4 regions of the Streptomyces nitrosporeus genome follow, and region 4 is predicted to be linked to each of the others. Evidence: riboswitches for the same ligand, from Rfam matches in the RefSeq annotation. Region 4 holds a riboswitch; each other region holds the start of a gene.
What was found. A riboswitch is a leader RNA that binds a small molecule or an ion and turns the genes downstream of it on or off. The one in region 4 is predicted to bind cobalamin.
Positions count from the first base shown of each region.

Region 1: it holds a riboswitch for cobalamin, as region 4 does, so the genes downstream of both, CP967_RS10825 (ribonucleoside-diphosphate reductase subunit alpha) here and CP967_RS00305 (ABC transporter substrate-binding protein) in region 4, are expected to answer to the same signal.
Region 2: it holds a riboswitch for cobalamin, as region 4 does, so the genes downstream of both, CP967_RS27000 (cobalamin biosynthesis protein) here and CP967_RS00305 (ABC transporter substrate-binding protein) in region 4, are expected to answer to the same signal.
Region 3: it holds a riboswitch for cobalamin, as region 4 does, so the genes downstream of both, CP967_RS32940 (energy-coupling factor ABC transporter permease) here and CP967_RS00305 (ABC transporter substrate-binding protein) in region 4, are expected to answer to the same signal.

Region 1 is NZ_CP023702.1:2,495,228-2,502,636, forward strand. It holds gene CP967_RS10800 (sugar ABC transporter substrate-binding protein) at 1-1,179, opposite strand, end outside; gene CP967_RS10805 (GntR family transcriptional regulator) at 1,466-2,230, shown strand; gene CP967_RS10810 (DUF3311 domain-containing protein) at 2,613-2,867, shown strand; gene mctP (monocarboxylate uptake permease MctP) at 2,864-4,498, shown strand; gene CP967_RS10820 (GNAT family N-acetyltransferase) at 4,619-5,119, shown strand; cobalamin riboswitch at 5,184-5,307, shown strand; gene CP967_RS10825 (ribonucleoside-diphosphate reductase subunit alpha) at 5,444-7,409, shown strand, end outside.
Region 2 is NZ_CP023702.1:6,112,371-6,119,779, forward strand. It holds gene CP967_RS26990 (putative cobaltochelatase) at 1-1,335, opposite strand, end outside; gene CP967_RS26995 (cobyric acid synthase) at 1,332-2,933, opposite strand; gene CP967_RS27000 (cobalamin biosynthesis protein) at 2,930-3,922, opposite strand; cobalamin riboswitch at 4,051-4,178, opposite strand; gene CP967_RS27005 (hypothetical protein) at 4,337-4,558, opposite strand; gene CP967_RS27010 (inorganic phosphate transporter) at 4,571-5,848, opposite strand; gene CP967_RS27015 (class II aldolase/adducin family protein) at 6,120-6,818, shown strand; gene CP967_RS27020 (alpha/beta hydrolase) at 6,914-7,409, shown strand, end outside.
Region 3 is NZ_CP023702.1:7,393,741-7,401,149, reverse strand. It holds gene CP967_RS32950 (HelD family protein) at 1-41, shown strand, start outside; gene CP967_RS32945 (ABC transporter ATP-binding protein) at 337-2,133, shown strand; cobalamin riboswitch at 2,283-2,465, shown strand; gene CP967_RS32940 (energy-coupling factor ABC transporter permease) at 2,496-3,203, shown strand; gene CP967_RS32935 (energy-coupling factor ABC transporter substrate-binding protein) at 3,200-3,547, shown strand; gene cbiQ (cobalt ECF transporter T component CbiQ) at 3,555-4,304, shown strand; gene CP967_RS32925 (energy-coupling factor ABC transporter ATP-binding protein) at 4,331-5,179, shown strand; gene CP967_RS32920 (serine hydrolase domain-containing protein) at 5,353-6,453, shown strand; gene CP967_RS32915 (helix-turn-helix domain-containing protein) at 6,482-7,144, opposite strand.
Region 4 is NZ_CP023702.1:69,572-76,980, reverse strand. It holds gene CP967_RS00325 (hypothetical protein) at 1-65, shown strand, start outside; gene CP967_RS00320 (hypothetical protein) at 635-1,549, opposite strand; gene CP967_RS00315 (ABC transporter ATP-binding protein) at 1,648-2,433, opposite strand; gene CP967_RS00310 (FecCD family ABC transporter permease) at 2,430-3,548, opposite strand; gene CP967_RS00305 (ABC transporter substrate-binding protein) at 3,545-4,510, opposite strand; cobalamin riboswitch at 4,619-4,739, opposite strand; gene CP967_RS00300 (class I SAM-dependent methyltransferase) at 4,831-5,574, opposite strand; gene CP967_RS00295 (MFS transporter) at 5,543-6,811, opposite strand; gene CP967_RS00290 (ATP-grasp domain-containing protein) at 6,804-7,409, opposite strand, start outside.

The DNA of each region.
Region 1 (7,409 bases), 2.4 Mb from region 4:
GCCCGGCGCGATCGGCGTGAACCAGGCGTCCGGCACCGCGTTGGCGACGGCGGCCGTCTCAGGGTTCGACTTCAGCGGCTCGAGCTGCTTCTCGTTGTTCGGGAGGATGTTCTTGGAGGTGAGCACCTCCTGCGACTTCTCGCTGGTGAACATCGAGATCCACTCCTCGCCCAGGTCGGTGACCTTGGACTTGGCGGTCACCGCGAGGTCCGAGCCACCGATGAAGGACGGGAGGGCCTTGCCGTTCGGGCCGGGCATACCGGCCGTGGCGATCTTGCCCTCCAGCTTCGGGTTGCCGTTGTTGGTGCCGTCGGTGACGGAGCCCGACTCCCAGCCGTTGCCGTAGATCAGGGCCGCCTTCTCGTTGGCCATGACGTTGGCGTGGTCCTGCTCGTCCTTGGTCTGGTCAGCCTTGTTGTACTTCTTGACCAGGTTGATGAAGTGCTCGACGCCCTTCTGGGACTCGGGGGAGGAGAGGTTGCCCTTCCACTCCTTCGCGCCCTCGTCGTACTCGGCGATCGAGCCGCCGAAGCCGGCGACGTAGGACATGGCGGCGTACCAGTAGCGGCCCGGCAGGTAGAGGGACGAGGCGCGCTTGTCCTTCTTGCCCAGCTCGGCCGAGACCTTGTCGAGCGCCGTGAGCAGCTCGTCCTCGGTCTCCGGCAGCGCGTCGCTGCCGGTGCCGGCCTTGAACATGTCCTTGTTGTAGATCGCCACACGGGCACCCGCGTAGTAAGGCACGCAGAACTGCTTGCCCTCGAAGGTGCAGGTGTCCTTCAGACCCTTGATCCAGGTGTCCGAGTTGTCGTACTTCTTGGGGTCGATCTCGGCGAGGGCGCCGTTGAGGATGTACTGCATGGTCTCGGTGTTGCCGAGCTCGACGACATCCGGGAACTTGTCGCCGCCGAGGGCGGTGTCGAGCTTCTTGGCCTTGTCCGCCCACTGCTGGTACTGGACGTTGACCTTGACCTTCGGGTACTTCTTGTTGAACTGCGCGTTGACGTCCTTGACCAGTTCCGGCCAGGTGCTCTGCGCGTCCACCATCAGCCAGACCGTCAGGCTCTCGCTGCGGTCCTTCGGGTCCTTCGCAGCGTTGTCGTCGTTTCCGTCCCCGCCACACGCCGCGAGACCGGTCATCATCGCTGCGACGCCGACCGCCGCCATGAGCTTGCGCTTCATGCCACACCCTCCTCAGGGATACCAGCAACCCCCCGCCCACCGCGAAGACGTACGCCTGGTACTGCCTGTGGGGCTGGGATCTGGTCTTTAATGGTTTAGACCAGTACCGGGAGCTTGGCCTAGACCTTTAGGGGTGTCAAGGGTGTATAAGAAGTGCACTCGCGTCCGTTATAGGACCGACATCTAAGGGAGGGCGACGAGCCGTGACCGGACCGTGCCACCATGTGAGCCGCGACAGACGGAGGAGCCGGTGACGGCAGCGACACAGCAGTCGGGAAGGCGGGCCATGGGTGCCGACGGGGGCAGTACCACCAGTGAGACGGGGGTGGCCACGCGCACCGCGCGCGTACCGAAGTACTACCGGCTCAAACGGCACCTCCTCGACATGACCGACACCATGCCGCCCGGTACGCCGGTACCCCCCGAGCGGACCCTGGCGGCCGAGTTCGACACCTCGCGCACCACGGTCCGCCAGGCCCTCCAGGAACTCGTCGTCGAGGGCCGGCTGGAACGCATCCAGGGCAAGGGCACCTTCGTCGCCAAGCCGAAGGTCTCCCAGGCGCTGCAGCTCACCTCGTACACCGAGGACATGCGCGCCCAGGGACTGGAACCCACGTCCCAGCTGCTGGACATCGGCTATGTCACGGCGGACGACACGCTCGCCGGCCTGCTGGACATCACCGCCGGCGGCAGGGTGCTGCGGATCGAGCGGCTGCGGCTGGCGAGCGGCGAGCCGATGGCCATCGAGACCACCCATCTTTCGGCCAAACGCTTCCCGGCGCTGCGCCGTTCGCTGGTGAAGTACACCTCGCTGTACACCGCCCTGGCCGAGGTCTACGACGTACGCCTCGCGGAGGCCGAGGAGACCATCGAGACCTCGCTGGCGACCCCGCGCGAGGCGGGCCTGCTGGGTACGGACGTCGGCCTGCCGATGCTGATGCTGTCCCGGCACTCGATCGACGGGCGGGGGGAACCGGTGGAGTGGGTGCGCTCGGTGTACCGGGGCGACCGCTACAAGTTCGTGGCCCGGCTGAAGCGGCCCCTCGACTGAGGAGCCGCCCGGCCGGAGGACAGCTCGGCCGGGAGTCCGCTCGGCCGAGGAGCCCCTCGGCCGGGAGGCCCCGGCGGGAGGGGGGCCCGCGAGCCGGGCGCCCTTCCGCACGGCCCTCCGGCGCCGAATGGCCTGAAGCGGCTCCTTGACAGGACGATCCGCCGCACATCGATCCCCTCGCCCCGGCGGGGGGATCGGTCGTTTCCCGCCCGGGTGAACCTCCGCCCCCCGGCGGCCGTGTTCCCTGCGGGCGCAGGGAACGGAGGGGCGTGCCGGGACCGTTGCAGGACCGCAATGCGGACGAGGGGTGACGGTGGCCGGAGACCTCCCCTAGATTTCCTGCGCGTTGCCACAGGCGATCGACGAGGGGACGGAGAGCCATATGCCGGAAGAGAACGACGCGAAACCACCAACGGTGACACCCATGAGGGTGGTGATCGCCCTGTGTCTCATCGCTCCGTTCGTCGCGATGCTCTGGGTGAGCTCGTACGCGAAGATCGAGCCGACCTTCATCGGCATCCCGTTCTTCTACTGGTACCAGATGCTCTGGGTGCTCGTCTCGGCCCTGCTCACCATGATCGCCTACAAGCTGTGGCAGCGTGACCAGCGTGCCCGCAAGGGGGGTGCGTCGGCATGAAGGACGGCGTGAACGGCGTCGCACTCGCCGTCTTCATCTTCTTCTTCCTGGCCGTGACGGTCATGGGGTTCATGGCCGCGCGCTGGCGCAGGGCCGAGAACGAGGCCACCCTGGACGAATGGGGTCTGGGCGGCCGGTCGTTCGGCACCTGGGTCACCTGGTTCCTGCTGGGCGGCGACCTCTACACGGCGTACACCTTCGTCGCGGTCCCGGCCGCGATCTACGCGGCGGGCGCCTCCGGCTTCTTCGCCGTCCCGTACACGATCCTGATCTACCCGCTCATCTTCACCTTCCTGCCGAGGCTGTGGTCGGTCTCGCACAAGCACGGTTACGTCACCACCTCGGACTTCGTGCGGGGCCGTTTCGGCTCCAAGGGGCTGTCGCTGGCGGTCGCGCTGACCGGCATCCTCGCCACCATGCCGTACATCGCGCTCCAGCTGGTCGGCATCCAGGCCGTGCTGGACGTCATGGGCGTCGGCGGCGGCGAGACCACGCACTGGTTCGTCAAGGACCTGCCCCTGCTGATCGCCTTCGCCGTGCTCGCGGCCTACACCTACTCCTCCGGGCTGCGCGCCCCGGCGCTGATCGCGTTCGTCAAGGACGGCCTGATCTATCTGGTGATCGCGGTGGCGATCATCTACATCCCGATCAAGCTGGGCGGCTTCGACCAGATCTTCGACGCGGCGAGCAAGGCGTTCGAGGAGAAGAACGAGGCGGCCGGCAAGCCGGTGGCCGGACTCGCACCCGGCGTCTCCGGCCAGTGGGGCTACGCCACGCTGGCGCTCGGCTCGGCGCTGGCGCTCTTCATGTACCCGCACTCCATCACGGCGACGCTCTCCAGCCGCAGCCGCGAGGTGATCCGCCGCAACACCACGATCCTGCCGCTGTACTCGCTGATGCTGGGGCTGCTGGCCCTGCTCGGCTTCATGGCGATCGCCGCGGGCATCAAGGTCCAGAACGGCCAGCTCGCCATCCCCCAGCTGTTCGAGAACATGTTCCCGGACTGGTTCGCCGGTGTGGCCTTCGCCGCCATCGGCATCGGCGCCCTGGTACCCGCGGCGATCATGTCCATCGCCGCGGCGAACCTGTTCACCCGCAACATCTACAAGGACTTCCTGAAGCCGGACGCGACGCCCGAGCAGGAGACGAAGGTCTCCAAGCTGGTCTCGCTGCTGGTGAAGGTCGGCGCGCTGGTCTTCGTCCTCACCATGGACAAGACGGTCGCGATCAACTTCCAGCTGCTCGGCGGGATCTGGATCCTCCAGACCATGCCGGCCCTGGTGGGCGGCCTGTTCACCCGCTGGTTCCACCGGTGGGCGCTCATCGCCGGCTGGGCGGTCGGCATGATCTACGGCACCGTCGCCGCCTACAACGTGTCCTCCCCGACCCAGCCGCACTTCGCCGGGTCCTCGAAGGAGATCCCCGGCATCGGGGAGATCGGCTACATCGGTCTCACCGCGTTCGTGCTGAACGTCGTCGTGGTGGTCGTCCTGACCTTCGTCCTGAACGCGGCGAAGGCCCCGGCCGGCATCGACGAGACCTCGCCGTCGGACTACACCGCGGACGTCGGCGACCCGGGCGTCAAGGCGGAGCTCCCGCCGGCCACGGCGGGCGCCCCCGGCGGCCACTGACCCGCCGGTCCGTCCACGGCGGATGCCCGTCGCACCCCCTCCCGGGGCGCGGCGGGCATCCGCCGTCCCGGCCCGGAAAACCCCGGGCGGCTCCGGCCGCCCCACGGCACACTGCCCCGCATGGACGTAACCATCGAACGGGTGCACCCCTCGCGGTACGCCGCCCTCGGCGAGCTCACCGCCCTGGCCTATCTCGACGAGGGCCTGCTGGACCTCGGCGCCGACGACCCCTATCTGGAGAGGCTGCGGGCCGTCGCGCGGCGGGCCGAGGAGGCGGAGGTGCTCGTGGCCCTGGACGAGGACGGCACGCTGCTGGGCGGCGTGACCTACACCGTGGCCGGCGGGCCCTGGGCCGACATCGCCCGCCCCGGCGAGGCCGAGTTCCGGATGCTGGCCGTCTCCCCCGGGGCCCGTGGCCGGGGCACCGGCGAGGCCCTCGTACGGGCCTGTATCGACCGGGCGCGGGCCGCTGACGGCGTCAGGGCACTCGTGCTCTCCAGTCAGCGGGCCATGCTCGGCGCCCACCGCCTCTACCGGCGCCTGGGCTTCGTCCGGACCCCGGAACGCGACTGGGCGCCGATGACCACCGGCACGCTGCTGACGTTCCGTCTGGAGCTGTGAGCCTTCCCCCGGCACACCCGTACACAACATGTGGGGGCTGTCCTGACGGGCAGCCCCCACATGTATGCTCGTGCTCGCTGTCGCCGCAGGGGAATCCGGTGTGAATCCGGAACTGTCCCGCAACGGTATGACCGGTGTGCTTTCGCGCACCCGCAAGTCCGAGGACCTGCCGGCAGCGCGTCCGGCTCGACCGAACCGGACGCCCTACGTCCGGGCCTCGCGGAAGGCCGGTGGACGCCGTGCGCGGTACGCCCCTGCCGGGGCCGCCGGCCTGCCCGGCTGCCCCTGTCCCCGCCGGCCCCGAGCCGAGCGAGGACAGCCCCCGTGAGCATCGCGCCAGCCGACCCTGTTTCCGTCCCGGATCCGGCCCCCCCGGCAGGGCCCGGGGCCGGAGCCGCCCCCGACGCCCCCGGTGCCGCCCTGCTGCGGACCCTGACCGCTCTCACCGCCGACCTGCCGGACACCGACCCGGGCCGGATCGCCGCGGCGGCGCTCCGCGGCCGCAGCGCCCACGCGGACGAGGACGAGCTGCGCTCCCTGGCCACGGAGGCCGCCGCCGGGCTGATCCCGGAGGACCCGTCCTACTCCCGGCTGGCGGCCCGGCTGCTCACCCGCTCGATCGCCCGGGAAGCCGCGGGCCAGGGCGCGGTGTCCTTCTCCGCGTCCGTCGCCGTGGGCCACCGCGAGGGTCTGATCGCGGACCGTACGGCCGGGTTCGTCACCCGGCACGCCGCCTTTCTCGACGCGCTGGCAGGCCGGGCGCTCGCCGACGGCGCCGACGACCGCTTCGGCTACTTCGGCCTGCGGACGCTGTACAGCCGCTATCTGCTGCGCCACCCGCTCACCCGCGAGGCCGTGGAGACTCCGCAGTACTTCATGCTGCGTGTGGCCTGCGGGCTCGCCGAGGACGAATCCGAGCGGGCGCTGGACGAAGTCGCCTCGCTGTACGGCCTGATGAGCCGGCTGGACTACCTGCCGTCCTCCCCCACGCTCTTCAACTCCGGCACCCGCCATCCGCAGATGTCCTCCTGCTACCTGCTGGACTCGCCGCTGGACGAGCTGGACTCGATCTACGACCGCTACCACCAGGTGGCCCGCCTCTCCAAGCACGCGGGCGGCATCGGTATCGCCTACTCCCGGGTCCGGGCGCGCGGTTCGCTGATCCGGGGCACCAACGGCCACTCCAACGGCATCGTGCCGTTCCTGAAGACGCTGGACGCCTCGGTCGCCGCGGTCAACCAGGGAGGCCGGCGCAAGGGGGCCGCCGCGGTCTACCTGGAGACCTGGCACGCGGACGTCGAGGAGTTCCTGGAGCTGCGCGACAACACCGGCGAGGACCAGCGGCGCACCCACAACCTGAACCTGGCCCACTGGGTCCCCGACGAGTTCATGCGCCGGGTCGAGGCGGACACCGCGTGGTCGCTGTTCTCCCCGGCGGACGTCCCCGAGCTGACCGACCTGTGGGGCGGGGAGTTCGACACCGCCTACCGGGCCGCCGAGGCGAAGGGCCTGGCCCGTAAGTCGGTTCCGGCACGTGAGCTGTACGGCCGGATGATGCGGACCCTCGCCCAGACCGGGCAGGGCTGGATGACCTTCAAGGACACCGCCAACCGCACCGCCAACCAGACCGCCGAGCCTGGCCGGGTGGTGCACTCCTCGAACCTCTGCACGGAGATCCTGGAGGTCACCGACGACGGCGAGACGGCCGTCTGCAACCTGGGTTCGGTCAACCTCGGCGCGTTCGTCGCCGACGGCACCATCGACTGGGAGCGGCTGGACGCCACCGTCCGCACCGCGGTGACCTTCCTCGACCGGGTCGTCGACATCAACTTCTACCCGACCGGGCAGGCCGCCCGCTCCAACGCCCGCTGGCGCCCGGTGGGCCTGGGCGCGATGGGCCTCCAGGACGTCTTCTTCCGGCTGCGGCTGCCGTTCGACTCCGCCGAGGCCCGCGCCCTCTCCACGAAGCTGGCGGAGCGGATCATGCTCGCCGCCTACGAGACCTCCTGCGACCTCGCCGAACGCGCGGGTCCGCTGCCCGCCTGGTCCGCGACCCGCGCCGCCCGCGGGGTGCTCCACCCCGACCACTACGCCACCGAACCGGCCTGGCCCGAGCGGTGGGAGGCCCTGCGGGCGAGGATCGCGCGGACCGGGATGCGCAACTCCCTGCTGCTCGCCATCGCCCCGACGGCGACGATCGCCTCGATCGCCGGGGTGTACGAGTGCATCGAGCCGCAGGTCTCCAACCTCTTCAAGCGCGAGACGCTCAGCGGTGAGTTCCTCCAGGTCA
Region 2 (7,409 bases), 6.0 Mb from region 4:
CGCGCCCTCCGGCCGCCGCGCCCCCGTGGTCCGCCCGTGCTCGGTCCGGGCCCGCGAACGGCGCCCGGCCGTGCCCTCGCCCAGACCCGGCACGCTGAGCATCCTCGTCCGGAACGGCTCCGACGCCCCGACCGGCCGTTGCTCCGCACCCGCGCCGCCCGCGCCACCGCTCCCCGCGGCCGGCGCGGGCTCCGGCCCGTCGCCGCCCGCGTCCTCGCCCCGGTCCGGGGCGTCGGGGCCGCCGCCCTGCGAGGGCAGCCCCCCGCCGCCACCGGGCCCCGGACCGTCACCGCCCCCGTCACCGTCGCCGTCGCCGTCCGGACCGCCCTCCGCGTCCCGGAGCGCGTCGTCCAGCTTCTCCTCGTCCAGCCCCGGAGCGTCGAAGGGATTGCGCCGCCGCCGGTGGGGGAGCGCGAGCAGGGCGGCCTGCCGCACGTCCTCCCCGGTCACCTCGGCGCGCCCCGCCCATGCCGCCAGCGCGGTCGCCGTACGGGCCATCACGATGTCGGCCCGCATCCCGTCGACCTCGAAGGCCGCGCACGTGGCCGCGATCTGCCGCAGCACACCGTCGCCCAGCACCACCCCGGGCAGCAGGAGGCGCGCGGCGGCGATCCGCTCCCGCAGCGCCTCCTCCTCCTCGGCCCAGCGCGCCGCGAAACCGGCCGGGTCGTCGTCATAGGCCAGCCGCCGCCGCACGACCTCCACCCGCTCACCGGTGTCCCGCGACGCCGCCACCTCGACGGTCAGCCCGAACCGGTCCAGCAACTGCGGCCGCAGTTCGCCCTCCTCGGGATTCATCGTCCCGACCAGCAGGAACCGCGCCGCGTGCCGTACGGAGACACCCTCGCGCTCCACATACGAAGCACCCATGGCCGCGGCGTCCAGCAGCAGGTCCACCAGATGGTCGTGGAGGAGGTTGACCTCGTCGACGTACAGGATCCCGCGGTGCGCGTCGGCCAGCAGACCCGGCTCGAAGGCCTTCACGCCCTCCGAGAGGGCCCGCTCGATGTCGAGCGCCCCCACGAGCCGGTCCTCCGACGCGCCGACCGGCAGCTCCACGGTCCGCGCGGCCCGCGGCACACCGGGACCGTTCTCGTGGGGCCCGTCCGGACACGCCGGATCGGGCGCCGCGGGATCGCACGAGAAGCGGCACCCGGCCACCACGGACACCCGGGGCATCAGCGCGGCGAGCGCCCGTACGGCGGTGGACTTGGCGGTGCCCTTCTCCCCGCGTACGAGGACCCCGCCGACGGCGGGACTGACGGCGTTGAGCAGGAGCCCGAGCCGCAGATCGTCCTGCCCGACGATCGCGGTGAAGGGATAGGGCGTACTCACGGTGCCTCCTCGGTCGTGTGCGCTTGTGTCACGGCGTGCCCCGGCCCGGCCCCCGTGTCCCGGGCCGCCTGTCCGGGCCCGTCCGGTCCGGTTCCCGGCGCCCCCGGCGGGACGAACGGCAGTCCCGCCGGCGCCCCCGTGTCGATCAGCCGCCACAGCGCGTCCGTGTCGGCGTACCGCTCCACCAGGTCGCCCAGCCGGTCCAATTGCTCCTCCCGCAGCGCCGCGAAACACGTGTCCGGGGCCACCGCGAACCGGCGTCCCGCCACCCGCGCCACCTCCGTCAGGAACGCCCGCCGGAAACCGTCGCTCTCCAGCGACCCGTGCCAGTGCGTCCCCCACACGGATCCCACCCGGCACCCGTCCAGGAAGGGCTCACCGCCCCGCACGTCGGCGAGGCCGTGATGGATCTCGTATCCCTCCACCGTCTCGCCGAGCGCCGATCCCACCGGCCGGGCCAGCACCTTCTCCCGGCCGAAACGGATCCGTACCGGCAGCAGCCCGAGCCCCTCGACCAGCCCGGCCTTCGACTCCACGTCGTCCTCGATGCTCTCGCCCAGCACCTGGAAGCCCCCGCAGACACCCAGCACCGGGCGCCCCTCCGCGGCCCGCCGCGCCAGGGCGCCGGCCAGCCCCCGCTCCCGCAGCCAGGCCAGCGCCTTCACCGTGCCCCGGGTGCCCGGCACCACCACCAGGTCCGCGTCGGCGAGCTCCTCCGCCCGGTCCACGAACCGCACCACCACACCCGGCTCGGCGGCCAGCGCGTCCACATCGGTGAAGTTCGACATCAGCGGGACCGCGCACACCGCGACCCGCAGCACCTCCTCGCCGACCGGCGGCGCCACCACCGACTCGCGCACCGCGCCGCGCAGCGACACCCGCAGCCCGTCCTCCTCGTCGATGCCCAGCCCGTGGGCGAACGGCAGCACCCCGTACGTCCGCCGCCCGGTCAGCTCACGCAGCATGTCCAGGCCGGGCTCCAGCAGCGAGACGTCCCCCCGGAACTTGTTGACGAGGTACCCGGCGACCAGGGCCTGGTCCTCGGGATCCAGCAGCGCCGTCGTCCCGAAGAACGAGGCGAACACCCCGCCCCGGTCGATGTCCCCGACCACCAGCACCGGGAAGCGGGCGGCCCGCGCGATCCCCATGTTCACGATGTCCGTACGCCGCAGGTTGATCTCCGCCGGTGACCCCGCGCCCTCGCAGATCACCGCGTCGTACGTGCTCCGCAGCTGCTCCAGGCACTCCACGACCGTCCCGAACAGCGACTCCTGGTGGCCCCCGTGATAGCCGCGCGCGCTCATCTCCCCGACGGGCTTCCCCATCAGCACCACCTGGCTGGACCGGTCCCCGCCGGGCTTCAGCAGCACCGGGTTCATCAGCACCGTCGGCTCCACCCGGGCGGCCTGCGCCTGCATCGCCTGGGCGCGGCCGATCTCCGCGCCCTCATGGGTGACGAAGGAGTTCAGCGACATGTTCTGCGCCTTGAACGGGGCGACCTTCACCCCCCGGCGCACCAGCCACCGGCAGATGCCCGCCGTCACCACACTCTTGCCCGCGTCCGACGTGGTCCCCGCGACCAGCAGTCCGCCACTCATGTCCGCTCCTTCCCCGCCGCCGTGCGCGCCCGTACCCTCCCCGGGCGCGCGGTCATGTATCCCACCGCGAGCCGCCCGGCCACACACACCCCCAGGGCCAGCGCACCCACCCGGCGCGACAGCCGCACCGCGCGTTCGACATCCGCCACCCGGACCTCACGCCCGGCCTCCCCGTTCAGCACCGGCCGGTGCTCGACCCGCCCGCCGTACGCCAGCGTCCCGCCCAGCCGTACGCCGAGCGCACCCGCGAAAGCCGCCTCGACCGGGCCCGCGTTGGGGCTCGGATGGAGACCGGCGTCCGCCCGCCAGGCGCGTACCGCCGCACGGGGGCGCCCGCCCGCGGCCACGGCGAGCGCGGCGGTGAGCCGGGCGCCGGGCCAGCCGGCCAGGTCGTCGAGACGGGCCGAGGCCCAGCCGTACCGCCGGTACCGCGGCGACCGGTGGCCGACCATCGCGTCCAGGGTGTTCACCGCCCGGAAACCGGCCAGCCCCGGCACCCCGCCCAGGGCGCCCCAGACCAGGGCGCCCACCACGGCGTCGGAGGTGTTCTCGGCGACGGACTCCACCACCGCACGCGCGATCTGCGGCCCGTCCAGCGCCTGCGGGTCCCGGCCGCACAGGCGCGGCAGCCGCTCCCGGGCCAGGTCCAGGTCACCGGCGGTGAGCGCGTCCCCGACGGCCCGGGCCTCACGGCCCAGCGAGGTGCCCCCGACGACGGACCAGGCGGTCACGGCGGTCAGCGCCACAGCCGCGGCGGGACGGCCGCGCACGGCGCGGGCGGCGAGCGCCGCGGCGCCCACGGTGCCCCCGGCGCACAGCAGCGTGTGCAGGGCACCGGCGCCGCGGTGATCGCGCCACAGCCGCTTCTCGACGCCCGCGGCGGCCCGCCCGAAGGCGGCGACCGGGTGGCCCCGCCGGGGGTCACCGAGCAGCAGGTCACCGATCAGGCCGGCGGTGGCGCCGTACGCGAAGATGCGGTCGGCTCGCACGGATCAGCCCGCCGTCGCGCCTCGGAGGGACGGCGTCACGGGGGGCGGGGGGAACGGCGCACGGCGGCCGGGCATGGCAGATGTCCTCACTCAGGGTCCGCGCCCTGGTTCGACGTGACGGCGACGAGAGTCTCCTGGCTTCCGGATCCGCGCTTCCCCCGGCCTTCCAGCCCGCGGTGGCGGGCCGTGACTTCCGTGTGGGGGAGTGCTCCCCGGTGACAGTGGCGGGACCGCGCCGGATTCGCACCGGCTTCCTCTCCTGTCGCCGTAAATGGCTCCGGCAGTCCACCACGCCCCGTGAGCGCCCGTCAACCCGGCGCTGACCTGCGAGGCCGTGGCGTGGGCAGACGCACACGGGCCCGTACGCACCTCAGGTGCGTACGGGCCCGTGCGGAGACAAGGGGCGGGGGACCGTCAGGCGACGATCAGATAGATCCCGTAGGCGACGGCTGCCACGCACAGGGCGAAGCAGGCGTACGCCCCGGTGCGGACCAGTGCCGCCGGCCCGCCGTCGCGCGTGGCCGACGCCTGCTTGGCGAGGCCGACGATGCCGAGGGTGAACAGGCCCACCAGGGCGACGGTGACCACGAGACTGACTCCGAAGACGGAGCCGAGAGCTGCCCAGTCGATGTTCATACGGATCTTTCCTTACACCGTGGCCGGACGGGCCGGGTCGGCCGGGATCTCGGCGGTGGGGGGCGGGGCCGGGATGGTGGCCTTGAGGTCGGCGACCGCGGCGTCGGTGGGCGGCGGGCTGACCGCCGCGATGGCGGTGGTGACGACGCCCGCGGGCTCGGCGGCGAAGCCGTCGTCCTCGCTCGCGGTGACGTTGGTGTGGTCGACCGGCTTGCGCCGCGACAGCAGCCAGATGGCACCGGAGCCCGCGACGAGCAGCACGGCCACGACGGCGACGCCCCAGCTGCCCTGCTTGGTCAGGAGCTCCGCGCCCGCGCCGACCAGACCGGCGGCCGGCAGCGTCAGACCCCAGGCGACGAACATCCGGGTCGCGGTGGACCAGCGGACCGTGCCGCCCTGGCGTCCGAGACCGGCACCCATCACCGCACCGGAGCAGGACTGCGTGGTGGAGAGGGAGAAACCGAGGTGGGAGGAGGCCAGGATGACCGTGGCCGCACTGGTCTGGGCGGCGAAGCCCTGCGGCGGCTTCAGGTCGGTCAGACCGCTGCCCATGGTGCGGATGATGCGCCAGCCGCCGAGGTAGGTGCCCAGCGCGATGGCGATACCGGCCGACGCGATGACCCAGACCGGCGGGTTGGAGCCCGGGGCGAGCACCCCGCCGGTGACCAGTGCCAGGGTGATGATGCCCATCGTCTTCTGGGCGTCGTTGGTGCCGTGGGCCAGCGAGACCAGGCCCGCCGAGGCGATCTGCCCCACGCGGTAGCCCTTGGCCGTCGACTTCAGCTGCTCCTCGTCGGTGATCTTCCGGTTGATCCGGTACGTCAGCCGCGTGGCCAGCAACGCGGCCACACCGGCGACGAGGGGAGCGGCGAGCGCCGGCAGCAGCACCTTGGTGACGACGGTGCCGCCGTTGATCGAGGACCAGCCGGCCGACATCACCGCGGCGCCGATCAGACCGCCGAAGAGCGCGTGGGAGGAACTGGAGGGCAGGCCGACCAGCCAGGTCAGCAGATTCCACAGGATGGCGCCGACGAGCGCCGCGAAGATGACCTCGGTTCTGAGGCCGTCCTCGTCGACGATCCCGCCGGAGATCGTCCTGGCGACCTCCACCGACAGGAACGCGCCTACCAGGTTGAGAACGGCGGACATGGCCACCGCGGTCTTGGGCTTGAGAGCGCCGGTCGAGATGGTGGTCGCCATCGCGTTGGCGGTGTCATGGAAACCGTTCGTGAAATCGAACACGAGAGCTGTTACGACCACGATCGCAAGCAGCAGCGTGATGTGTTCCATTTACCCAGGCAATCGTTCGACGTCATTGGCAGTTTGAACGTAAGCATGCTGGGTGAACGGAAGATGAACTGGGCAGGGCGCTGCGGTGACCCCAAGCGTGTGCGGACATTCCGTTTGAGCCCTCCCGAGGTCACGGCACCCTCCCGGGGCGGCGGTGGCGCAAGCCTTTACCGGGCTTTGGCGAACTCTTGGCCCCGGCGGGGCGGAGCGTCCGAAGCCGTGAGGCAGCTCACCCGGCCCGCTTCGCGAGAGGTCGTTAGGATTCCCCCTCATGAGTGACGGCGTGGCGGGCGACGCGGTTGACGGAGGGCTGGGGGCGGCCGGCGGGGACGCCGTCGGACGGGCCTGGAGCGAGGTCGTGGCGACGGCCCGCAGGACGGCCGCCGAAGGGCTGGTCGTCGGCACCTCGGGCAACGTCTCCGCACGCGTCGGCCCGGTCGTGCTGGTCACACCCAGCGGTGTCCCCTACGACCGGCTCGGCCCCGGCGACGCGGTCGGCGTCGACCTCGAAGGCCGCCAGGTCCTCGGCACGCTGGCCCCGACCAGCGAGGTCCCCCTCCACCTCGCCGTCTACCGGCACACCTCCGCGACCGCCGTCGTCCACACCCACGCGGTGCACGCCACCGCCGTCTCCACCCTCCTCGACGAGGTCCCGCCGGTCCACTACGTCACCGCCCTGCTCGGCGGCACCGTCCGCACCGCCCCCTACGCCCGCTACGGCACCGCGGAACTCGCCGCCCACATGCTCGAAGCCCTCCGCGACCGCACCGGATGCCTCCTGCGCAACCACGGGACGGTCACCTACGGAGACACCCTCGACCAGGCGTACGAGCGCACCGCCCAGCTGGAGTGGATGTGCCGGCTCTGGCTCACCGCCGCCTCCGTGCCGGGCCGCAGCCCCTCCCTGCTCACCCCCGCCCAGCTGCACGACGTGCAGGAGGCCCTCAAGGACTACGGCCAGCGCGGCTGACCCCCCGGGGCCGCGGCCGCGAAGCGGCCCGTCCGGCGGGTCCCCAACGGCCGTGTCCGCTGGCAACGCCGTCCGGCGCCCGCGAGACTGAGGCGATGCGCCCGGCAAAAGCGACGGCAGCGGCCGTCACCACGATCCTCGGCATCGGCACGGCTGCGGTCGCGGCCGGCCGGTACGCCAGCGACGCCGCCCTCGGGGCCGGTACGCCGCACCCCCTCCCCGGAGACCGCAGGCTCACCGTGCACGCCACGGCCGCCGGGCAGGTCACCCTGACCCGCTCCTTCGCCGCCCTGCGCCCCGGTACCTACGGGCTGGCCGGGCGGGACGTCCACGCCGTCGTCGGCCCGGTCCTCGAACACGGCCCGGACGGCTCCGCCGACACCGTCGTACGCCGACTGGAACGCGTCACCCGCGGCAGCCTGGAACCCGGCGCCAAGGTCCGCATGACCCCGCAGCTCCACCACGGGGACCCGCTCGACGCCGTGGGCATCGCCTACGAGGACGTCGAGATCCCCGGGGAGCTGGGCATCCTGCCCGCCTGGTTCGTCCCCGGCGACCGCGACACCTGGGTGATCACCGTGCACGGCCTCG
Region 3 (7,409 bases), 7.3 Mb from region 4:
GTGTCCTCCACCGGGAGCCGCTGCCCGCATCGCTGCGCTGACGGCCCCCCGCCCGGCCCGGGACGCCCCCCGCGGTGTCCGTTCCTCCGGCGCCTGTCCCGGCGGTGCCTGTCCCAGCGCGGGCGGCAGCGGCTCGGAATGCACGATGTCCAGGCGGGAGACGGCCCGGGTGAGCGCCACGTACAGGCGGTTGAGGCCGCGGGGCCCCTCCTCGACGACGGCCGCGGGGTGCCGCCAGGGCGCCGGTGGCCGGCGCCCTGGCGGGCGCCTTCGGGCGCTGTCCCACCAGGTGGCGGGGGGCTTGTCCGAAGCGTCCGGAGCCAGTGGGATGGAGCTATGGAGAAAGCGCTTTCACCCTCGGCCGCCGATCCCGTGGCCCCCTTCGACCACCTCGATCACCGCTACCGCGGCGAGAACCCCGTCCGCACCCTCGGCCTCCTCTTCCGCCCCGATCGCGGCCGCCTCGCCCTGGCCGCACTCATCTTCGTGGTGAAGCACAGCCCGATCTGGCTGCTGCCGTTGATCACCGCCACCGTTCTCGACGTGGTCGTGGAGCACGGCCCGGAGTCGGGGATCTGGAAGTCGACGGGCGTCCTGCTGTTCATCCTCGTCATCAACTACCCGCTCCACCAGTGGTACGTGCGGCTGCTCGGCGGCAGTATCCGCCGTATGGGCACGAGTCTGCGTTCCGCGCTCTGCCGCCGGATGCAGCAGTTGTCCATCGGGTACCACTCCCGGGTCAGTTCGAGCGTGCTCCAGGCGAAGGTGGTCCGGGACGTCGAGGCCGTGGAGCAGATGGTGCAGCAGAGCTCCGACATGGGTCTCGGCGCCGTCGTCACCCTGGTCGGGGGGCTCGTCGTCATCGGGGTGCGGGTGCCCGAGTTCCTGCCCGTGTTCCTCGTCGTGGTCCCGGCGGCGGGCTTCCTCGTGATGAAGCTCCGCGCGCGGCTGCGCAGCCACAACGAGTCCTTCCGCCGCGAGGTGGAACAACTGTCCTCGCGGGTCGGGGAGATGACCGCGCTGATGCCCATCACCCGCGCCCACGGTCTGGAGCGGACCGCCCTCGGCCGGGTCGACGGTTCCCTGCGCCAGGTGTTCGCGGCCGGTCTGCGCCTGGACATGATCAACGGCCGCTTCGGTTCGCTGTCCTGGGTGATCCTCAACACGCTCGGCGTGCTGTGCCTTTCCGGTTCCGCCCTGGTGGCCTACCACGGCTGGATGGCCCTCACCCCGGGGGACGTGGTGATGCTGAGCGCCTTCTTCACCGTACTGACGGGGTCGGTCACCACGCTGCTCGGCCTGGCTCCGGTCCTCACCAAGGGCCTGGAGTCGGTGCGTTCGGCGGGAGAGGTGCTGCAGGCGCCCGACCTGGAGAACAACGCCGGCAAGGCGCGGGTGGAGAGCGTGACCGGCCGTATCGACTTCGAGGACGCCGGCTTCGCGTACGACGACGGGGAGCAGGCGGTCGACGGCTTCACCCTGTCCGCACGGCCGGGTGAGACCATCGCGCTGGTCGGTGCGTCGGGTGCGGGGAAGTCGACGGTGCTCAACCTGCTGATCGGTTTCATCCGGCCCACCTCGGGCCGGATCCTGCTGGACGGCACCGACATGGCCGGGCTGGACCTGCGGACCTACCGGCGCTTCCTCTCGGTGGTGCCGCAGGAGTCGATCCTCTTCGAGGGCAGCATCCGCGACAACGTCGCGTACGGCATGGGGGACACGGACGAGGAGACGCTGACGCGTGCCCTGCGCGACGCCAACGCGCTGGATTTCGTGTCGGATCTGCCGCACGGTCTCGACACGGTCGTCGGGGAGCGGGGCGCGCGGTTGTCGGGCGGGCAGAAGCAGCGGCTGGCCATCGCCCGCGCGCTGATCCGCGATCCCCGCGTCCTGGTGCTCGACGAGGCGACGTCCGCGCTGGACAACCGTTCCGAGGCCCTGGTGCAGGAGGCCCTCTCCCGGCTGGTGCACGGCCGCACGGTGTTCGTCGTCGCCCACCGGCTCTCCACCGTCCAGGGCGCCGACCGCATCGTGGCGATGGAGAACGGCCGGATCGTCGAGGTGGGTACGCACGAGGAACTGCTGACCACGGGAGGCGTGTACGCCGGGCTGCAACCCGCGCAGCCGAGGTGACGGCAGGCGGGGGCCGGGCCCGGGACGGCGACCGGCGGGGGGAGCGGCAGGGGACCGGACCGGGCCGGGATGACAGCCGGGCCCGGGGCGACGGCCGGGCAGGCCGGACCGGCCACCGGAACGCGCTTGTCACCACGCGGGCGCGGGCACTAGGGTCGCCACGCCTTGGTGAACGGGAAATCCGGTGTGATGCCGGTGCGGCCCTCGCCACTGTGATCGGGAAGTCCTGCTCCAGCCCTCACGGGCAGCCACTGGGTCCTTCGACCCGGGAAGGCGGAGCACGGGCGGTGGTACCCGCGAGCCAGGAGACCGGCCAAGGCGCTTCAACCATCCACGAGGTGCTGGAGAGGGTCTGCCGAGTCATGCACATAGCCGAGGGTTTTCTTCCTCCGGAGCACGCGATCGCCTGGGGTGTCGCGTCCGCGCCGTTCGTCGTCCACGGGGTGAGATCGCTCACCCGTGAGGTCAAAGAGCATCCGGAGAGCACCCTGCTCCTGGGTGCGTCGGGTGCCTTCACCTTCGTCCTGTCGGCCCTGAAACTCCCTTCCGTCACCGGGAGTTGTTCCCATCCCACCGGGACGGGGCTCGGGGCGATCCTGTTCCGGCCGCCCGTCATGGCGGTGCTGGGCACCATCACCCTGCTGTTCCAGGCGCTGCTGCTGGCGCACGGTGGTCTGACCACGCTGGGCGCCAACGTCTTCTCCATGGCGGTCGTGGGGCCCTGGGCCGGGTACGCCGTGTTCCGGCTGCTGCGGCGCTGCGGTGCCGCCCTGATGGCGGCGGTGTTCTCCGCGGCGTTCGTCGCGGACCTGTCGACGTACTGCGTCACCAGTGTGCAGCTGGCGCTCGCCTTCCCCGATCCGGGAAGCGGGTTCCTGGGGGCGCTGGGTACGTTCGGTTCCGTCTTCGCCCTCACCCAGATCCCGCTCGCGGTCAGCGAGGGGCTGCTGACGGTGCTGGTGATGCGTCTGCTGGTGCGGTCCAGCAAGGGCGAACTGACCCGGCTGGGCGTGTTCCTGACGCGCCGGGCGAACGGCGCGGGTACGGCCGCCGGGGCGGTGGCCCGATGACGAAGCACACGAAGGTCAACGCGCTGCTCCTGCTGGCGGTCGCCGCGCTGGCGGTGCTGCCCCTGGTCCTCGGGCTCGGCGACCACAAGGAGGAGCCGTTCGCCGGCGCCGACGCGGAGGCGGAGACCGCGATCACCGAGATCGACCCGGACTACGAGCCCTGGTTCTCCCCGCTGTACGAGCCGCCGTCCGGCGAGATCGAGTCGGCGCTCTTCGCCCTCCAGGCGGCTCTCGGCGCGGGGGTCCTCGGCTACTACTTCGGGGTGCACCGGGGCCGGCGCCAGGGTGCCGGGCCGGCGGGTCGGCAGAACGGCGCCGGCGGCTCCCGCCCCGGCGAGTTCTGATCCGGCCGTGCTGCCGATCGACGAGGCGGCGCACAGCAGTCGCTGGCGCCGCCGCCATCCCGTGGACAAGGCGGTCCTGGGCCTCGGTCTGACCGTGCTGGCCATCTCGCTGCCGGCCTGGCCGGGGGCGGCCCTGGTGCTGGTCACGGCGCTGGTGGTGCTGCTCGGCCCGGCGGGCGTGCCGGCCCGCCGGCTGTGGCGGGCCTACCGGGTCCCGCTGGGCTTCTGTGTGACCGGGGCGCTCCCTCTGCTGGTGCGGGTCGGCGGGCCCGAAGGGTTCGTCGGCCTGGCCGGCGGCGGGCCCCTGCGGGCCGGGGAGCTGCTGCTGCGGACCTCGGCCGCGTCCCTGGGCGTGCTGCTGTTCGCCTTCACCACCCCGGTGTCGGACCTGCTGCCCCGGCTGGTGCGGGCCGGGGTGCCCGCACCGGTCGTGGACGTCGCTCTGGTGACGTACCGGATGAGCTTTCTGCTGCTGGAGTCGGTACGCCGTGTCCGGCAGGCGCAGGCCGCGCGGCTCGGGCACACCACGCGGGCGGCGGCCTGGCGGTCGCTGGGCGGGCTCGGCGCCACCGCTTTCGTCCGGGCCTTCGACCGGGCGGCCCGGCTCCAGTCGGGGCTGGCGGGGCGGGGGTACGACGGGACGCTGCGGGTCCTGGTGCCCGAGGTCCCGGTGTCCGCCCGCTTCCTGACGGGCAGTGCGGTGCTGCTCATCGCTCTGGCCGTTCTCACCTCCGTACTGGAAAGGCCGCTGTCGTGAGTGAGTCCGCCGTGAGTGAGTCCGCCGTGAGTGGGTCCGCCGTCCTGGTCGCCCTGCGGGGGGTGTCCTTCTCCTACGAGGACGGGCCGCCCGTGCTGGACGGACTGGACTTCGAGGTGCGCGAAGGGCGTACGCTCGCGCTGCTGGGCCGCAACGGCAGCGGCAAGACGACACTGATGCGGCTGCTCAGCGGGGGTCTGCGGCCCCGGGAGGGTCTGCTGACGGTCGGGGGGCAGCCGGTGCGTCACGACCGGGCGGGGCTCACCCGGCTGCGGACGGCCGTCCAGCTGGTGGTGCAGGACCCCGACGACCAGCTCTTCGCCGCGTCCGTCGGCCAGGACGTGTCCTTCGGGCCGCTCAACCTGGGACTGCCGGACGCGGAGGTGCGGGCACGGGTGGAAGAGGCTCTGGCGGCGCTGGACATCGGTGCGCTGGCCGACCGCCCCACCCATCTGCTGTCGTACGGGCAGCGGAAGCGGACGGCGATCGCGGGCGCGGTGGCGATGCGGCCCCGGGTCCTGGTCCTGGACGAGCCGACGGCCGGCCTCGACCCGGACGGCCAGGAGCGGCTGCTGGCCACGCTCGCCTCGCTCGGTGCCACCGGCACCACGGTGGTGATGGCGACCCATGACGTCGATCTCGCCCTGCGCTGGGCGGACGACGCCACGCTGCTGACGGCGTCCGGCGCGCACACCGGTCCGGCGTCCGTGGTCCTCGGCCGTGACGATCTGCTCGCCGCCGCCGGTCTCCGGCTGCCGTGGGGTGTCGCGGTGGCGCATCTGCTCCGGGCCCGGGGGCTGCCGGACGCCCCGGTGCCCCGTACCCCGTCCGAACTCGCGGACCTGGCGGAACGGATACCGGGAACAGGCGGCTGACGCGGCGTCAGCGTGCTGTGGCGGCAGGTGCGTCGCTCTTGTCAAGGGGGCCTGGTGACACCTCTGGCCGGGGGCCGGGACGTACTGATCTCGCGGTGCGGTCCTGGCAGGCTCGTCGGCGAGGGAAGAGCCACCGCCCGCTCAGGCCGGGCGATCACCAAGGGGGAACATCCATGCAGCGCAAGCGACTCGCCGCCGCGGTCCTGCTCGCCACCGCACTCACCGCGACGCTCGCCCCGGCGGCGGCGGCCCACCGGCCGGACCCGGTGCAGCGCCGGCTCGACCAGCTGGTCGCCCGGGACGGTGTGCCGGGCGCTCTCGCGTACGACGGCAGGGTGACCCGGACCGCGGGGGTCGCGGACCTGGGCACGGGCAGGCCGATGGTCGGCTCCGAGGGCCGGTTCCGTCTCGCCAGCAACACCAAGCCGTTCACCGCCGTCGCGGTGATGCGGCTGGTGGCGGACGGGCGGATCGGACTCGACGACCGGGCCGGCGCCCATGTGCCCCAGCTCGCCACGAGCACCGTCACCGTACGGCAGTTGCTGAAGCAGACGAGCGGACTGCCGGAGTACACCGCACTGGTGGACTGGACCCGGGCCGGGACGCCCGAGGAGTACCTCGCCTCGGCACTCGCCGTCGCACCGGAGTTCGAGCCCGGCACCGGCTGGGGGTATTCCAACACCAACTACCTGGTGCTCGGGATGGTCATCGACGAGGTGACGGGCACCGGCTTCCGTGACTACGTCGAACGGACGGTCCTGCGCCCGCTGCACCTGGACGACACCTACTGGCCGGCTCCCGGTGAGTTCACCCTGCGCGGCCCGCACGCCCGTAACTACGGTAAGCATCCGGCTGCCCCGCAGGCCGGCCGGGTCGATGTCACGGAGCTCCCGGGGTACGAGTTCGGGGCGTCCGGCGGGCTCGTCTCCACACCCGAGGACCTCAACGCCTTCTGGAACGGCCTGTTCGGGGGCGATCTGCTCCCGGCCTGGGCCGTGCGGCTGATGACCCGGGACACCACCGGCGTCGGGGGCCGCGACGTCTACCCGGCCGGGAGCCGCTACGGCTACGGTGTCGCGTCGGTCCCGCTCAGCTGCGGCGGTGTCTACTGGGGCCACGGCGGGGACCTGCCGGGTGACTCGGTGGGCGGCGGCCGGGCCGCGGGGGGCCGGGGCACCGTCACCGTCTACACCACGACCTGGGCGGCGGAGGGGGACGGTCTGCGCCACCTCCAGGGCGCGGTGGACGCGGCCCTCTGCGCGAAGGACCGCTGACCGTACGGACCGGGCGGGCGGGGGCGGTTCAGGTGAGCGGGTAGCCGACGATGCTGTGGGTGACGGCCGGGCTGTCCTCCGTCGTGTAGTAGTGGCCTGCCCGGCCGTCGAAGCGGGCGCTGTCACCGGCGTGGAGTTCGTAGGGCGTCCCGTCGACGACCAGGGTGACGCGTCCCGCGATGACCATGACGTACTCGACGGAGTCCGTTCCGTGCGAGCTGAGCTGGCTCTGGGCGTGCGGGTGGAGGCGGGAGCGGTAGACCTCGAAGCGGCTGTGGCCGTGCGTGGCGAAGAGCAGGTTGACGGCGCTCTCCCCCTCGGGCTCGTCGAGTTCGCCGGCGCGCAGGATCTCCGGTTCGCGCAGGGAGCGGCGCAGCAGGTCGACGGGGTCGGCCCGGAGCACCGTGGCGATGCGGGTGACGACGTCGAGGGTCGGGTTGGCCTCGCCGCGTTCGATCTGGGAGAGCAGGGCCTTGCTGATACCGGTGGCGGCGGACATCTCGCGCAGGCTCCATCCCTGGGCGAGGCGGCGGCGGTTGAGGTTGACCGAGAGAGCCTCGCGTACCGGACCGCCGCTGGACGGCGGGCGGCCCGGTTCCGCCTCACCGGCGGGCGCGGGCACCGGCAGGCCGGCGGGCGGCAACGTCGTGGACGTCTCCTCCGGCTGGGCAAAGGGTCCGGTGGGCGACACCCTTCCTCCTGATGGTTCGTCGGTGCGACGGCGGTCGCCGTCTGCGTCGGCGTCGGTCAGTCTATGGCCGTGTCCCCGGGGCGCCGGCCCGTCGGTCCGCGTACGGGGCGGGGCCGCGCTGCCGGATCGTCCGGGGCGGGGGCGTCCCCGCCCGCGTGCGTGACCGTGCCCCCGCCGGCGGAAGCGCGGGGGCACGGTCACGCACGGTACGGTCCGCGTGCCGCCGGGCGGAGCCGTGGTGTGCCGGGAGGGTGCCGCACCCCTC
Region 4 (7,409 bases):
CGGTGTTTCTGGCGGCGGGCATGGCATGCGTGGTGGCCGTGGCATGTATCGTCCGAGCTGTGTGACTCTCCGGCTGACCGAGGCCCCCGGTGTGCGGGAGGTGCTGACCAGTCGGCCGGGGCGGTTTGACGGGTGATCAGGTTCGTTTGTCCGGCCGTCGCCAGGCCGGCGTAGCACTTCTCCTCGAACTCGACGGGGCCGGGGCGGCCGAGCCGTTTCCGGGCCCGCCGGCTGCTGCGGAAACGGTCGGGGTACCCGAAGCCGCCTTCCCACGCCGCCACCGCGAAGTCTCGTTCACCCACCCCCGGCAGAGCGATGCGGACGTCCCCCACCGGGCCGTCTCTCAGATCGGCGGCCTCACCCCTCCCGGCCACGCAACGGCCCCTGCGGAGACCGCCACCATCCGCCGGCGCATCGTGACCACGTCCAAGGAGCACCCCGGAAAGGTGTCCCGCGGCCGATCGGCGCGGCTCCGCAACGGAATCCACCCCGGCGCGTGGGAGCACGCCGTGTGAGGGCCGGCCTCTGCCCGGCGTCGAGGGCGGCCTCGCGCTCCGCGGTGGTGTCGTGTCCGCGCGGCCATCGGCCCCTGCTCGCGGTGACGGCAGACTCCAGTCGCTCTTTGAAGGCTGTACTACTCGGGCTCGGGCGTCAGCCAGGTGACCACGACGGTACGCGCGACCTTCGCGTCCTTCATCGCCCGTGACCGGTGGTTGCCGTTGGTGTAGGAGTCGCCCGCGGGGGCGATCCCCAGGCCCGGTTCGAGCATGGAGTTGAGGGCCATGAGGTCCTGGTCGCCGGTACCGAGTTCCCTGGCGAGCGTCATGTGCTGCTCGGCGATCTCACGGTCCGGCCTCCCCTCACGCCTCGCCCGCTCGATCAGTCCGATCGCCAGCTCGCTGACGCCGGCCCAGTCCTGCTGGTGGTACCAGCAGCAGGAAGTGCGCCCGTGGGGCTGATCACGCGAACCGGACACCATGCAGGCCTCCCGGAACGGGTCCGGTTCGGGCAGGTCGGTGACCGCCACGATCTCGTATCGCAACTGCTCCTCGGGCGGCTCGGGGCGAGGGGCGTAGCCCTCGCCGCGGGTGCCGTCCACCGGTGCGCCGACCAGCGCGGTGAGCTGCTGTGCGCGAAGCGGCACCCACCCGGCCGCGCGGAGCTCGGAACGGCTGTCCATGTGGAAGACCACCATCTCGTATCCGCCGTCCGGCCCGGGGGCCGCAGGGTCCACCTGGCGCTGGATCCAGAGTGGCGGTTGCGGGGCGTCCGGGAAATACAGCTCCCATACGCGGGAGGCGTAGCGCTCGGCCGCGTTCGTCAGGCTGGTGCCCTCGTCGTAGGTCTGCGTCGCCACCGCGACCGGCCGGTGGCCCGGAGCGGTGAAGAGCTGGAGCCGGAAGCTGCAGGGGGACCCCCAGGCGTCGCTTCCGGCGTCGAACATGTGGTCGTCCACCGTCCGGTCGCGGGGTGCCGCGTGCACGCGCAGGATCTCTTCCGGACCGGGATCGCCGCCGGGTTCCGACGGGAGCGGTGGCTGGTCGGGCACGGGGGTCTCCACGGGTGAGGACGGTCAGAGGGCCCTGAGGACCGCGCCGACTCTACAGAGGACGGTGGCATCGGCGCCGGGGCCGCCGCCGGAGCGCTTCAGACGCGTGGCCCTTCGGGGAGGAACGTCACCTGTGGCGCTCCCGTGCACGGATGGGTGGCGACTTCCGCCGCCACTCCGTAGACCTCGGCCAGGAGGTGCGGGGTGAGGACCTCGGCGGGAGGACCGGAGGCGGTGACCGCGCCGTCGTGCAGGACGTAGAGGCGGTCGCAGTAGTAGGCGGCCAGGTTGAGGTCGTGCAGGGCGAGCAGCACGGTCGTGGGCAGGCGGCGCAGGGTGCCGAGCACGGACAGCTGGTGCCGGATGTCGAGATGGTTGGTGGGTTCGTCGAGGACGAGGAGGGTGGGCCGCTGGGCGAGAGCACGCGCGATGAGGACGCGCTGGCGTTCGCCGCCGGAGAGCCGGTCGAAGGGGCGGTCGGCCAGGTGGACGGCGTCGACCGCCAGGAGCGCGGAGTCGATGAACCCGGTGTCCTCGGGGGTGTCACCGGACAGAAGCCGTTTGTGCGGGGTGCGGCCCATGGCGACGACCTCGCGGACGGCGAGGTCGAAGTCGGCCGCCGAGTCCTGGACCACCGCCGCCACGGTGCGGGCCAGTTGCCGTACCGGCAGTGACCAGGCGTCGCCTCCGTCGACGCGTACCCGACCGGTGTCCGGGCGCAGGACGCGGTAGACGGTGCGCAGGAGACTGGACTTGCCGCTGCCGTTGGGGCCCACGAGCCCGATGGTCTCGCCCGGACGGGCGGTCAGGGAGACGTCGCGCACCAGGTGACGGGCTCCGGCGGTGAGCGTGACGCCGTCGATGCTCAGTTCGGTCGCGGTCATGCCACTCCTCGGTCGGTGCCGCGCCGGGCGTCCCGGCGCATCAGCCACAGGAAGAACGGCCCGCCGCACAGGGCCGTGAGCACGCCGACGGGTATTTCCATCGGCGCGGCGATCGTCCGCGCGGCGATGTCGGCCCAGATGAGGAAGACCGCACCGCCGAGCGCCGCCGTCGGCAGTACCCGGCGGTGGTCCCCGCCGACGAACAGGCGCACGATGTGCGGCATCATCAGCCCGACGAAGCCGATCGGCCCGGCCGCCGCGACCAGCACTCCCGTGACGAGGGAGAGCACGACGAACAGGCGGGCACGGAACCGGCCCACGTCCAGCCCCATCGTGGTGGCCGCCTCCTCGCCGGCCAGCAGCAGATTCAGGTTGCGCGCCTGCACCATGAGGACGCCGATACCGAACAGCAGAGCCGTGCTCGGCAGCCACAGGGTGCCCCAGTCGACCCCGCCGAGGCCGCCCAGGGTCCAGGCGAGGACCGCGCGGGCCTCGTTGCCCCGGCCGGTGGTGAGCAGCAGCAGATCGAGGACCGCGGTGAGCACCGCCGCGACCGCCACCCCGGACAGCACCAGCCGTGCCGAGGTGATACGTCCGCCGGTGCGGGCGGTGGCGTACACGAGCAGGAGCGCGCCCAGGGCGCCCACGAAGGCGGCCACCGACAGGGAGACCGGCCCGAAGAGGGTGACCCCGAACACGATCACGGAGACCGCGCCGAGGGACGCCCCGGAGGAGACGCCCAGCAGGTACGGCTCGGCGAGCGGGTTGCGCACCAGGGCCTGCAGCGCGGTGCCGATCACCGCGAGGCCTGCGCCGGTGACCGCACCGAGCAGCACCCGCGGCGCCCGCACGTCCATCACGATGGTCTCCCGGGCCCGCGGCCAGTCCGGCTGCCGCCAGCCGGCGCCCAGCGCGTGCGTCACGATGTCCCACACCTGGCCGGGCGGCACCCGGACGGAGCCGATGGCGAGGCCCGCCGTGGCGGAGACGACGAGCAGGACGGCGAGTACGAGCAGCGTGACGGCCGGCCTCGCACGGCCCGGCCCTGACGCGCCGGCCTTCTGCCGCTGGACCGTCCGCTCGACGGACGTACCGGTGGCGGCCGCCCGGGTCACCGGAAGCTCGCGGGGTGCAGTCCGCGAGCCAGGTCCTCGACCGCGTAGGCCGAACGGACGCCGACCAGGGTAGCGGTCAACGGCAGAACGACGAACCGCTTGTTCCTGACGGCGGGTACGTCGGCGAGCGCGGGCCGGGAGAGCAGGAACTCCTTCTTCTCCTCCACGCTTCCGGCGCCCGCGTAGTCGTAGATGACGATGGCCTCCGGCTTGCGTTCGACGACCTGCTCCCAGGAGACATCGCCGAAGACGTCGTCGAGGCCGGCGAAGACGTTCTCGCCCCCGGCCAGCCGGATCAGCTCGGTACCCAGGCTCCTGCCGCCTGCGGTGAAGGCGCTCTTGTCGCCGCTGTCGTAGACGAAGACGGGAATCCTGGGCCCGCCCCCGGCCTTGGCGGCGGCCTTGCCGACGCGGTCCTCCAGGTCCGCGACCAGTTCGCCGGCCCGGCCGGGGACGCCGAAGATCTCGCCGATGGTGCGGATCTCGTCGTAGGTGTCCTTCATCGTCACCCGCTTCCTGCCGCAGTACTCACGGTTGAGGTGGGTGTCGATGCCGACGGCGGCGAACGCCTCGCGGGAGCGGCCCTCGTTCTCGGCGAATGCGCTGCCGTAGCCGCCGTAGACGAAGTCGGGTCCGGCGTCCAGGACCTTCTCGAACGACGGTTCCCTCTCCGCCAGTTCGGGGATCGCCTCGTAGTTTTTCTTCAGCTCGGGCAGGACGGCGGAGTCGGGGAAGGCCGTGCCGATCATACGGTCCTCCAGACCGAGGGCGAGCATGAGCTCCGCCGGGTGCTGGTGGATGGTGACCGCCCGCGACGGCGGCTCGTCGTACGTCGTCCTCACACCGCAGTTGTCGATGGTGACCGGGAAGCCCGCGGGCTCGCCCGCGGCGGCCTTCGCGTCCCCGGCGCTCCCGCCGGACGGACCGCAGCCGGTGGTCAGCAGCACGGACGAAAGAGCCATGGCGGCGGCTATGGCACGGAGGAACCCGCGCGTGCGGGCAGGGGTGAACAGCTGGGACACGTGAAGCCTCCTGGAGTCCGCGCTCCTCGGATCGGGCCCGCGACGGACCAGTGTCCTGACTCCCGGATCGACGTTCCCCCCGCCTTCCCGCGCGGTGCGCAGTGGCGTGTCGGAGGGGCGCTCCCCGGTCACAGTGGCGGGACCGTGCCGGATTCGCACCGGCTTCCTGTCTCCCGTCGCGGCGATGACCAGGTGATCCTACGTCGCCCCGGCCGACGGCAAAAGCGCGTGCGGTCCCGTCCGCACGCCCGGTGCCCGGCTCACGCCTCGCGGACAGCCCGGAGGACGAGACGCTCGGCGTTCTCGTCGTAAGGACGTCCGTCGAATCCGCCGAAGACCTCCACGCGCCCGAAGCCCGCCTCCTCGGCCATCCGCCGCAGCTCCACCGCGCTGTACACGAACCAGGTCAAGGTGGCCCGGGTCACCCGCTCGCCCCGGACCAGCACCCAGTCGCTGCGCAGCCGCGCCCACTCGTCCAGCACGGTGTCGGTCTGCACCATCACGTCGTCGCCCCGCCGCACCACCTTGGGCGGGGTGACCCTGCGGGCCAGGAGTTCCTTCCCGGCGAGGTCCAGGACGAGCGTGCCGCCGGGTGCCAGGCAGGTGTACATGGTGCGCAGCACGCGCGCGTTGTCGGCGGGATCCTCGAAGTACCCGAAGGAGGTGAACATGTTGAGGACGACGTCGAAGCGGCCCGGTGCCTCGTACTCGCGTGCGTCCGCCCGCACGTACGTCACCCTGTCACCGGCCGACCGCTTGCGTGCCCGGTCCAGCATGGCCGGGCTCAGGTCCACCCCGGTCACGCGGTGGCCGCGGCGGGCGAGCGGCACGGTGAACACCCCGGGCCCGCAGCACAGGTCCAGCACGCGCGCCCCCTGCGGGAAGTCCAGCAGGGGAGAGGTGTCCAGCAGCTCCTCGGCCTGCTCGTGGCGCTGCTCGGAGAAGAGGAAGTCATGGAACTCGGTCCAGAAGTCATCGTCCTGGAACCCGCCCGTCCGTGTCATCGCGCGTCAGTGCTCCTTCATGGTCGCCGTCGGGGACAGGGCGCCGCGCGGTGCGTCGGCGCAGTGTGAGCAGCAGAGGGGGGAGCAGCAGGCACTGGGCGGCTGCCAGCATCCAGAACCAGCCGGTGTGTCCGGCCCGTTCGCCGAGGCCGTACAGCTGTCCGCCCAGCACACCGCTCGCGCAGGCGCCCAGGCCCGCGGCCAGCCGCTGCTGACCGAAGACCACGGCATCGGAGCGGGGGCTGCGGCGCAGTGCCTCCAGGTCGTTCTTCAGGAACAGCACGATGTCGCCCAGGGTGATCAGCGCCCCGCCCGCCAGCAGCGCCGCCCGGGTGCCGACCGCCAGCACGGCCATGCCCGCCGCCAGGCCCGTGAAGCCTGCCGCGAGGGCGAGGGCGTACGGCATACGCCGGATCAGGCCGGAGGCGAGCGGCTGTACGACGATGACCAGCGTGAAGCAGAGCAGCAGCACCACGCTGTAGAACGCGCTGGAGGTGCGCTCGACGGCGTACACCGCCAGGAAGTGCTGGAAGTGGAAGTAGAGGTGGAAGGCGAGCGCGTTGGCGGCGAACGGCAGGACCGCCACCCCGGCCAGAAGACCCGGCCGGGCCGTGCCCCCCGATCCGGCGGGGTGTTCCCCCTCTCTTCCGGGCAGCCGGGCGTGTCCCGCGGTGACCGCGAGGAACAGCGCCGTGACGGCCGCGAACAGCCAACCGGGCGACGACAGGACGAACGGCCCGGCGACCAGCGGGCCGACGGCCATCCCGGCGTTGAGCGCCGCGTTGCCCGCGGACAGGAACGCCGGGCGGCGCTCGTCGTCGACGCCGTGCACCAGGTACGCCTTGTTCGCGGGCAGGTAGAGCGCGGCACCGCAGCACGTCAGGACCAGCGCCCAGATCGCGAGGGGCGGCCAGCGCAGGGCCAGCAGGAGTCCGGCGAAACCGGCGGTGCGTACGGCCAGCGCCCACAGCATCGTGCGGCGCAGCCCGATCCGGTCCGCCAGAGCTCCGCCGACGATGCCGCCGGAGAACTGCACGAGCGATGCCACGGCCAGGACGGCCCCCACCGCGCCGAGCCCCATCCCGAGCCGTTCGTGCAGGAACACCGACATGAACGGCAGGACCATGAAGCTGCCGAGCGGGATGAGGAACGAGCTGAGCAGGAGGAACCGCAGCGGGCCGGTGAGCGGGAACAGCGAGGCCCGCAGCCCCGGCCCCCGGGCGGTGCGCTCACCCACCGGGCGCCTCCCGGCCGGCCGGGACGGTGCGTACGCGCAGGACGTTGGCGGCCGCCACCGCGCGATGGGTGGCGAGTTCGGCGGTCTCCGCCTCCGCGTACACGATGCCCGCGTATCCACGGCTGTCGTCCAGGTGCTCGATGAGGTCGCCGGTCCGCCTGACCGGGTACCAGGCAGGTGTTCCCGGCATGCCGGTGAGCCGGTCGAGCCCGGTGACCCCGGCGAACACGCCGGGCGCGGCCGGATAGCCCAGGACGAAGGCGGCGGCCGGGCCGCCGGGCAGGTCCGTGTCCATCAGACGGGGGCGGCGGCCGAGAGCGGCCTCGACCATCGCCTCGTACACGTTGACGCCGAGCGCCCGGCACATGCTTTCCCCGACCAGCGCGCCACCGATCCGGGGGTTGACCTCCACCACCTCCGGGCCGTCGGCGGTCAGCACGAACTCCACGTGAGCGAACCGGTCGGTGTAGCCGATGGCGGCGAGCACCCGGCTGAGCCAGTGCTCCAGGGACGTTTGCCGCGGGGCCGGGAAGGCGACGGGGAAGGCGGTGATCTCCTCCCGGAAGTGCGGCTCCGGCGACATGAGGCGGCTGGAGAC